3 regions of the Paenibacillus sp. Pae15 genome follow, and region 1 is predicted to be linked to each of the others. Evidence: predicted binding sites of a transcription regulator. Region 1 holds the regulator's gene; each other region holds the start of a gene.
The links. Region 1 encodes LexA, which represses DNA repair genes until DNA is damaged. Its sites were predicted from a motif close to CGAACATATGTTCG; they were not measured.
Positions count from the first base shown of each region.

Region 1 (2,276 bases):
ATTGTGAATACGGCCTCGATCACCGCATATAGAGGTGCACCCGAGCTGATCGATTATTCTTCCACAAAAGGAGCCGTCGTCTCGTTCACGCGTTCGCTGGCTCTATCCTTGGTGAAACGGGGAATTCGGGTCAATGCCGTCGCTCCGGGGCCAATCTGGACTCCGCTGATCGTCTCCAGCTATTCGGCGTATGAAGTATCGCGCTTCGGCCTGGATACTCCGATGAAGCGTGCAGGGCAGCCGTTCGAGCTGGCTCCGGCTTACGTGTTTCTGGCATCAGATGATTCCAGCTATGTGACCGGTGAGGTTGTTCATGTCAACGGTGGAGCTATGGTGACGACGTAGATTTTTGGTTTTTCTAATTGAGCATCATATATAAACAAGCCTAAACAAGCCGCTTATCCGCATAACGCCGGAACAGGCTTATTTTACGCAGATCATATGCTTGCAAACGCTCAACAAGATTTCCTGCGGTGCACTGGGCTCATAAAAAGTGGATTTCAGCGGTAAAATCCTTCCTCGCTTTCCAAAGACTCGCCATAAATGCGTTGATATAAAAAATCCCTTTCAACCGGCGGAATCGGCGGTGAAAGGGAAAAAATTATTGAATATTTCTGAATACACCAATGACTTTGCCCAAGATCGTGACGTTCTTGAGTCTCAGCGGCTCCATCGTCGGGTTCTCAGGCTGCAGTCGAATATGATCCTTTTCCTTATAAAAGGTTTTCACTGTCGCTTCATCGTCTTCGGTCATGGCAACGACAATATCTCCGTTATTGGCGGTTTGCTGCTGGCGTACGATAACATAATCCCCGTTATGAATACCGGCCTCGATCATACTTTCTCCGATTACGCTTAGCATAAAGACGTTATCATTTTTTACATAATGGCTGGGCAGCGGGAAGTAATCCTCGATGTTCTCCGTCGCGGTAATAGGTACGCCGGCGGTAACGCGCCCGATCAAAGGCACTCTGGCAACCGATACGGAGAATGCGCCGTCCGCCGAGCTTCCGTCCAATATTTCAATAGCTCTCGGCTTCGTCGGGTCTCTGCGAATCATTCCTTTCTTTTCCAAACGTTCCAAGTGCCCGTGAACTGTGGAACTGGATGCCAGTCCCACAGCCTCTCCGATCTCTCTTACTGAAGGGGGATAGCCTTTTTCTCTGACCTCATTCTTGATAAAGTCTAGAATCGCCTGCTGCCGATTGGAAATTTTGCTCAAGATCATCACTCCATTTTTGGTAATCATTACTTAGAAGTATAACATAGAACCGGAGTTCGTACAAACATAAGTTCGAATAAATGGTTGACACAAACAAATGTTCCTGATAGATTAAAAACAGAACAAATGTTTGGAGGTCGATCATGATGATTCAAAATTCTCGGCTTATACATAACTATCATTCCCGCCAGGTAATGCTAACCAAGCATAATGATAATAATAAGGGAACATATGTTCACGCTGCCGTTTTGGGTGCCTTGCTTTTTTGTGCAGTGTTCTTTATCTCTACGATGTTCAGCTTCTTTTTTGACCAAGATGTTCATGCGGCATCCTCGCAGCCTCAGATATATTCTTACGTGGAGGTTGAATCGGGGGACACGCTTTGGAGCATTGCCTCTCAATATGCGGACCAAGGACAGGATATAAGGGAATATATACATCAGATCAAAGGGATCAACCATCTTAAGAATTCCCATTTGCAAGTAGGACAAAAATTGTTGCTTCCCTAATCGCTGCGCATGTGCCGTATTGCTTCTCTTGACAATCAGATTCGGTAATGTCAAAGTATAATTTGAAATGACATTACCGGGAGGATCGGCATGAGTGAATCGAATCATGATGCATTGGTGCGGCGAATTAACGAATTGGCCCGCAAAGCGAAATCGGAAGGGCTAACCGATGCCGAACTGGATGAACGCAATGGATTAAGAAGGAAGTATATCGATTCTTTTAAAACCTCCTTGCGTGGTCAACTGGATAACATCAAGTTTGTTGATCAGGAAGAGAAGAAGTAAGAAGGGGGGTTAAGGGATGAATTATCGTGTTTTGGGCAAAAGCGGAATTGCCGTTTCCGAGCTTTGTTTAGGAACAATGACATTCGGAAATACGACAAACGAACAAGACTCGATTGAAATGGTTCATCGTTTTTTGGATCGCGGAGGAAACTTTATTGATACGGCGGATGTGTATGTCTCCGGTGTTTCCGAAGAGATCGTGGGAAAAGCGATTCGGGAGCGTCGTTCCGATGTGATCTTGGCGACCAAGGTACGCTTTC
Region 1 is NZ_JALJRM010000036.1:3,172-5,447, reverse strand. Features, by position in the region: gene NR121_RS22220 (SDR family oxidoreductase) at 1-345, shown strand, start outside; gene lexA (transcriptional repressor LexA) at 602-1,222, opposite strand; gene yneA (cell division suppressor protein YneA) at 1,366-1,731, shown strand; gene NR121_RS22205 (DUF896 domain-containing protein) at 1,822-2,016, shown strand; gene NR121_RS22200 (aldo/keto reductase) at 2,033-2,276, shown strand, end outside.

Region 2 (2,276 bases), on a different contig from region 1:
TTGGAATGCACCCGTTAAGTAAGCTGCGTCCATGGCGCGGTGCAAAGAATATGCTTACGACGGTAATGGATACGTTTTGAACTGTTCTATGAAGGTCATGCGGCCCGTTTTGCCGATAAATTCAGACATGTTGTCTCCGTAGTGCATAAGCAGCACTTTTTCCTGCACTTCCTCGGGCAGAGTAAGCAGCTCGTCAAGGCAAGCGTGTACGGTACCGGGACAGAACAATTGACAGTCATGCAGAATGACTTCGCAGCCTTGTTCATGCAATCCGGTCAGCAGCGTCTTGCTAAACCTCATGTCTGCGCTGTAAAACACCTTGCCGTTGAGCAGAAAGGAGTAGCTCGCTTTACCGGGGATATGATCGGTAGGCAGCAGCTCCACGGTCAGTTTCGGATGGATGGAAGTCGGCGTTCGTTCCGCCAAAGCAGCGACTTCGAAATAATCGTTCAAGCCGACAAGGCCCTCCGCCTTGTTCTCAAGTCCTCCCCGAAGCGTATGCTCCCACAAGACGGCTTCCAGCGGAGCCGGGACGAGCAGCTTGATTTTACGTTTGAATACATACCTGTACTGAAAAGCAAGTTCTTCGAGCCCGCCTACATGATCCGCATGGATATGTGAGATGAGCACCGCATCGATCCGGTCGAGCGGAATGCCGAGCTCGTACAATGCTCTGGGAGCGGTAATTCCGCAGTCGATTAATAACGTGAAGCCGTCGGCATGAATCAATGCGTTGTTGTTGTAAAAGTTTTTGGCAAATGCGCTTCCCGTACCGATCATTTGAATTTGCAGGCTCATTCGCGATCCTCCACTCGCCTATGGCATACCAGCCGAATATTATTTAATCTACCATGTTTTTTATGAAGGATTCAAGAACATTTTGACAGGTTTTGGATCAGGAAAGAATGGGGGGATAAGGATTGAAAAACGAACATATGTTCTATATAATGAGGTAAAGATCATGAAATTTCGGGTGGGCGAATATGCGGAATAGTGCGATAGAGCTGTGGATTCATCAATATATAGTGACTTTGCATCTGCTTAAAGCGCTGGAGCTGGACCGCAAATACGCCGGAGCGATGAAGCTGTCCCGGATTTGGAACGGATTGTTCGAACGGCTGTCCATTCGGGTGGAGAGGGAGCACGTCGGCATAAAACAGCGGCTGCGCAAGAGCGGATGCCGCATCGTGCTTGAAGAAATCACGCCGGAGCGGAATTATCACGTCATGTACGTGTATCAGGGCTACGAATTTCACTGCTCGATCATGCCGGCCGTGCTCAGGGGCAAGTGTGAAGAGAAGCTGCAGGAACTGCTGGAAGCAAAGGAGTAGGCCCCGCAGACAGCACGGGGAAGACCGGGGAATTTCCCGGGCAAGCGCACGAAACGTCACAGCTCGTCAAAAAGACGGGACATCATTCGACATTCATGTTCGCGTCCTTATTGGCATATTTTGTATAATTAATCAGTGAATACCTTTATAAATAACTAGATATAGATTTTTTTTCAAAAAAGTTTGGGCTTTTCCCACAAACACCGCAACTCTTGCGAACCATCGGAGTATAAGATAACATACCAAGAACACGATGGAGGTTGCTTGAAATGAAGGTGCCGCGATTGCTGACGTTGATGCTGTCGCTTTCCCTCTTCGGGACGACAGGGGTCTACGCCAGTTCCATGTGGGGCGAGTTTGAAGGTTATGTGAAAGCCAAAGTGCTGATTAACAATGCGGAAAGACCGTTCAAGGACGGCGAGACACCCGCTTTTTTGATTAAAGGAAGCACCGTGCTTCCCGTTCGTGCCCTGTCCGAATCTCTGCAAGCTCTGGTCAAATGGGATGACGCCTCGAAGACCGTATCCATTTACAAGCCGAATGTACACATGTTTGTAGCGAAGAAAGTCAATGACGATTATTCCATTAATCAGCCGTTTGGCGGAGTCAAAAAGGGAGACCGGCTGGACTTTGCGGTATTTGCTCAAGTGGACAGCCTGACCATACCGATCCACTCCTTTAAGATTTCCATCATATCGCCTAGCGGCGAGGAAGTGGCGGTTCATGAGAAGGTCGTCGGCGGTCAAAGGGAAAGCTTCTGGTATCCGTGGCCGTTTAACGTGTCGTTTAATGAAGCCGGCAAATATGTAGTGAAATTTTCCATTAAAGATAGCGAAACGGGCAGTTATACCGTAGTCTCGGAGAAACTGATCGTTTCCGGAGAGTAGAACCGAATGAGGATGGCGCTAAACGCCGTCCTTTTTGCTTTTTTAGGGGCTGTTGTGA
Region 2 is NZ_JALJRM010000018.1:11,763-14,038, forward strand. Features, by position in the region: gene NR121_RS15560 (MBL fold metallo-hydrolase) at 55-798, opposite strand; gene NR121_RS15565 (YhjD family protein) at 984-1,331, shown strand; gene NR121_RS15570 (stalk domain-containing protein) at 1,601-2,218, shown strand.
Region 2: a site for LexA is predicted at 929-942, ahead of NR121_RS15565 (YhjD family protein). Genes of this name have one in related genera too.

Region 3 (2,276 bases), on a different contig from region 1:
TCCTGGCCTCATTCTTCGGAATCCAAGCAACCGCCCGAACCGGTGAGCCGGAACCGCCTTTAATCTTGAGCGGAAAACCGATAAAGAAGGATTCTCCGGCAATCCGCTCCAATCCTTTCAGGTTTTCAAAAATGGTAATGCCATTCCCGAGAAGCTGATAATGTGCCGGATAGCCGTCTGAATGCGAACTGTCAACGGCCAGCGTATCGCATCCCACAGCCTTTATTTTTTTGGATGCCAGATAGGCGGCAGCTTCCTCGCTCAGACCGGGCCAACTGGCCGTGTAGGTTCGGCCGGCGGATCGCGGCGTCCAATACCGGTCCCAGCCAAACCGGAATAATACGATATCCCCTTCTTCAATGGAAAAATGTTCCCTTTCCCACGAGAGCACCTCTTGCCTGGACACCAGATCCGAAGCTTCATAGCTGGAGAAATCGAGGGTCAACGCCCTTCCCATACAATGCTCCAGGGGTGTTTCCGCCATATACCGGTGTGCAGGCTCCCCTTCCTTCAAGAAGTTTCCCGTAGCATCTACATGCGTACCGCAATGTTCATTGATGAGCAGTTGGCACACAAGCGCCGGACTTCCTGTCTCGAACGAATCCCACTTGGTATGAAAATAGCGCGAGTGCGTCGGATAAACCGGCATATCCTCCTCCAGCACATGGGTTAAATCGATCATTTCCATGCTCTCAACGGCATGAAGCAGATTTCGAACACTGCTCATCGTTTCTCATCCTCCTCACAGGTTATGACCCATCCAACCATAGACCCTCAGGCCAAATAACGGCACGCAGAAGTTCATAAACGGAAACAAACGAACTCCCAAGCCTATCCGGGACGTTTATCTCTTCTAACCATTATCTTCCATAGGCGCCGCTTATGTCCAGCCTTCTCCCCCCAATATCGGGTCTCGGAAAAAATTACCTGAGGCTCTCCTATTGAAATACGAATATTTGTTCGCTATCCTGTGTATGTTAAGAACATACGTTCTGTAAGTGAGGGTGAACATCATATGCTGACTTCCGTTTCAACTTCTAACAAGAGCGCGCGCACCATCATGCTGGCGGACTGTCAGTCGTTTTATGCCAGCGTAGAAAAAGCGGATCACCCGGAATACAAAAATAAACCCGTTGCTGTGGCGGGAGATCCCGCACGCCGGTCCGGAATCATTCTGGCCGCTTGTCCTATAGCCAAAAGCTATGGAGTAACCACCGCCGAACGGCTTGGCGAAGCATTGAACAAGTGCCCGGATCTGGTTGTGGTACGTCCCCGCATGCAGCATTATATCGATGTTTCGCTGATGATTACACAAATCTATGAAGAGTATACCGATCTTGTTGAAGTATTCAGCATCGACGAGCAATTTCTGGACGTTTCGGCAAGCTTGTCCATTTTCGGGGATCCTGTAACGATTGCCCGGTCGATTCAACAGAAGGTCCTGAGGCAAACCGGGGTATGGGTGAGGATCGGAATCAGTTCCAACAAAATACTGGCTAAAATCGCAACCGATATATGGGCCAAAAAGAATGAGAGCGGCGTGTTTACCCTACCCGCTTCACAAGTGGAAGATTTACTGTGGCCTCAGCCCGTAAATAAGATGTTCGGAGTCGGCTCCCGTATGACGGCTCATTTTACCCGCTTTGGCATGCATACCATAGGCGATATCGCGAGAACGCCGCTTCCGCGCCTCAAAGCTCGATTCCGTGCCTATTTCGGCAAGCAGTCGGATATCCATGCCGAGGTGATGTGGCGGACGGCGAACGGCCTGGATGAAAGTGTGGTTACTCCCAAAACCTTTGATACTCCGCCCAAGTCCATCGGACACATGATGACTTTACCCAGAGACTACACGAAAACGACCGAGGTGGACACGATCCTTCTCGAGCTCACGGAGGAGGTCTGCCGCGACTGCCGGCGTAAAGGATATATGGGTTCCGTAGTGACGGTGAGCTGCATGTGCAGCCCCTACGAAGCACCGACCGGATTTTCCCGCCGGATGAAGATGCCGGACCCTACGAATCATACGAATACGGTATTCAAAGCCGTGAAGAAGCTTTTTTATCGCTTTTGGGACCATATGCCAGTACGCCGCCTCGGCGTCACCTTAAGCCAGTTAACGAATGATCAAAATTATCAGCTTACCTTATTCGAGGATCAAGAAAAAATCAGGTCTTTAGAGAAAGCAACTGACTTGATAAAGGATCGGTACGGGAGCTCGGCCATTGTACGGGCTTCTTCGCTGACTGCGGCCGGCCAAGCCGTGGAGAGATCAT
Region 3 is NZ_JALJRM010000018.1:107,069-109,344, reverse strand. Features, by position in the region: gene NR121_RS16030 (cyclase family protein) at 1-727, opposite strand, end outside; gene NR121_RS16025 (DNA polymerase IV) at 1,016-2,276, shown strand, end outside.
Region 3: a site for LexA is predicted at 950-963, ahead of NR121_RS16025 (DNA polymerase IV). Genes of this name have one in related genera too.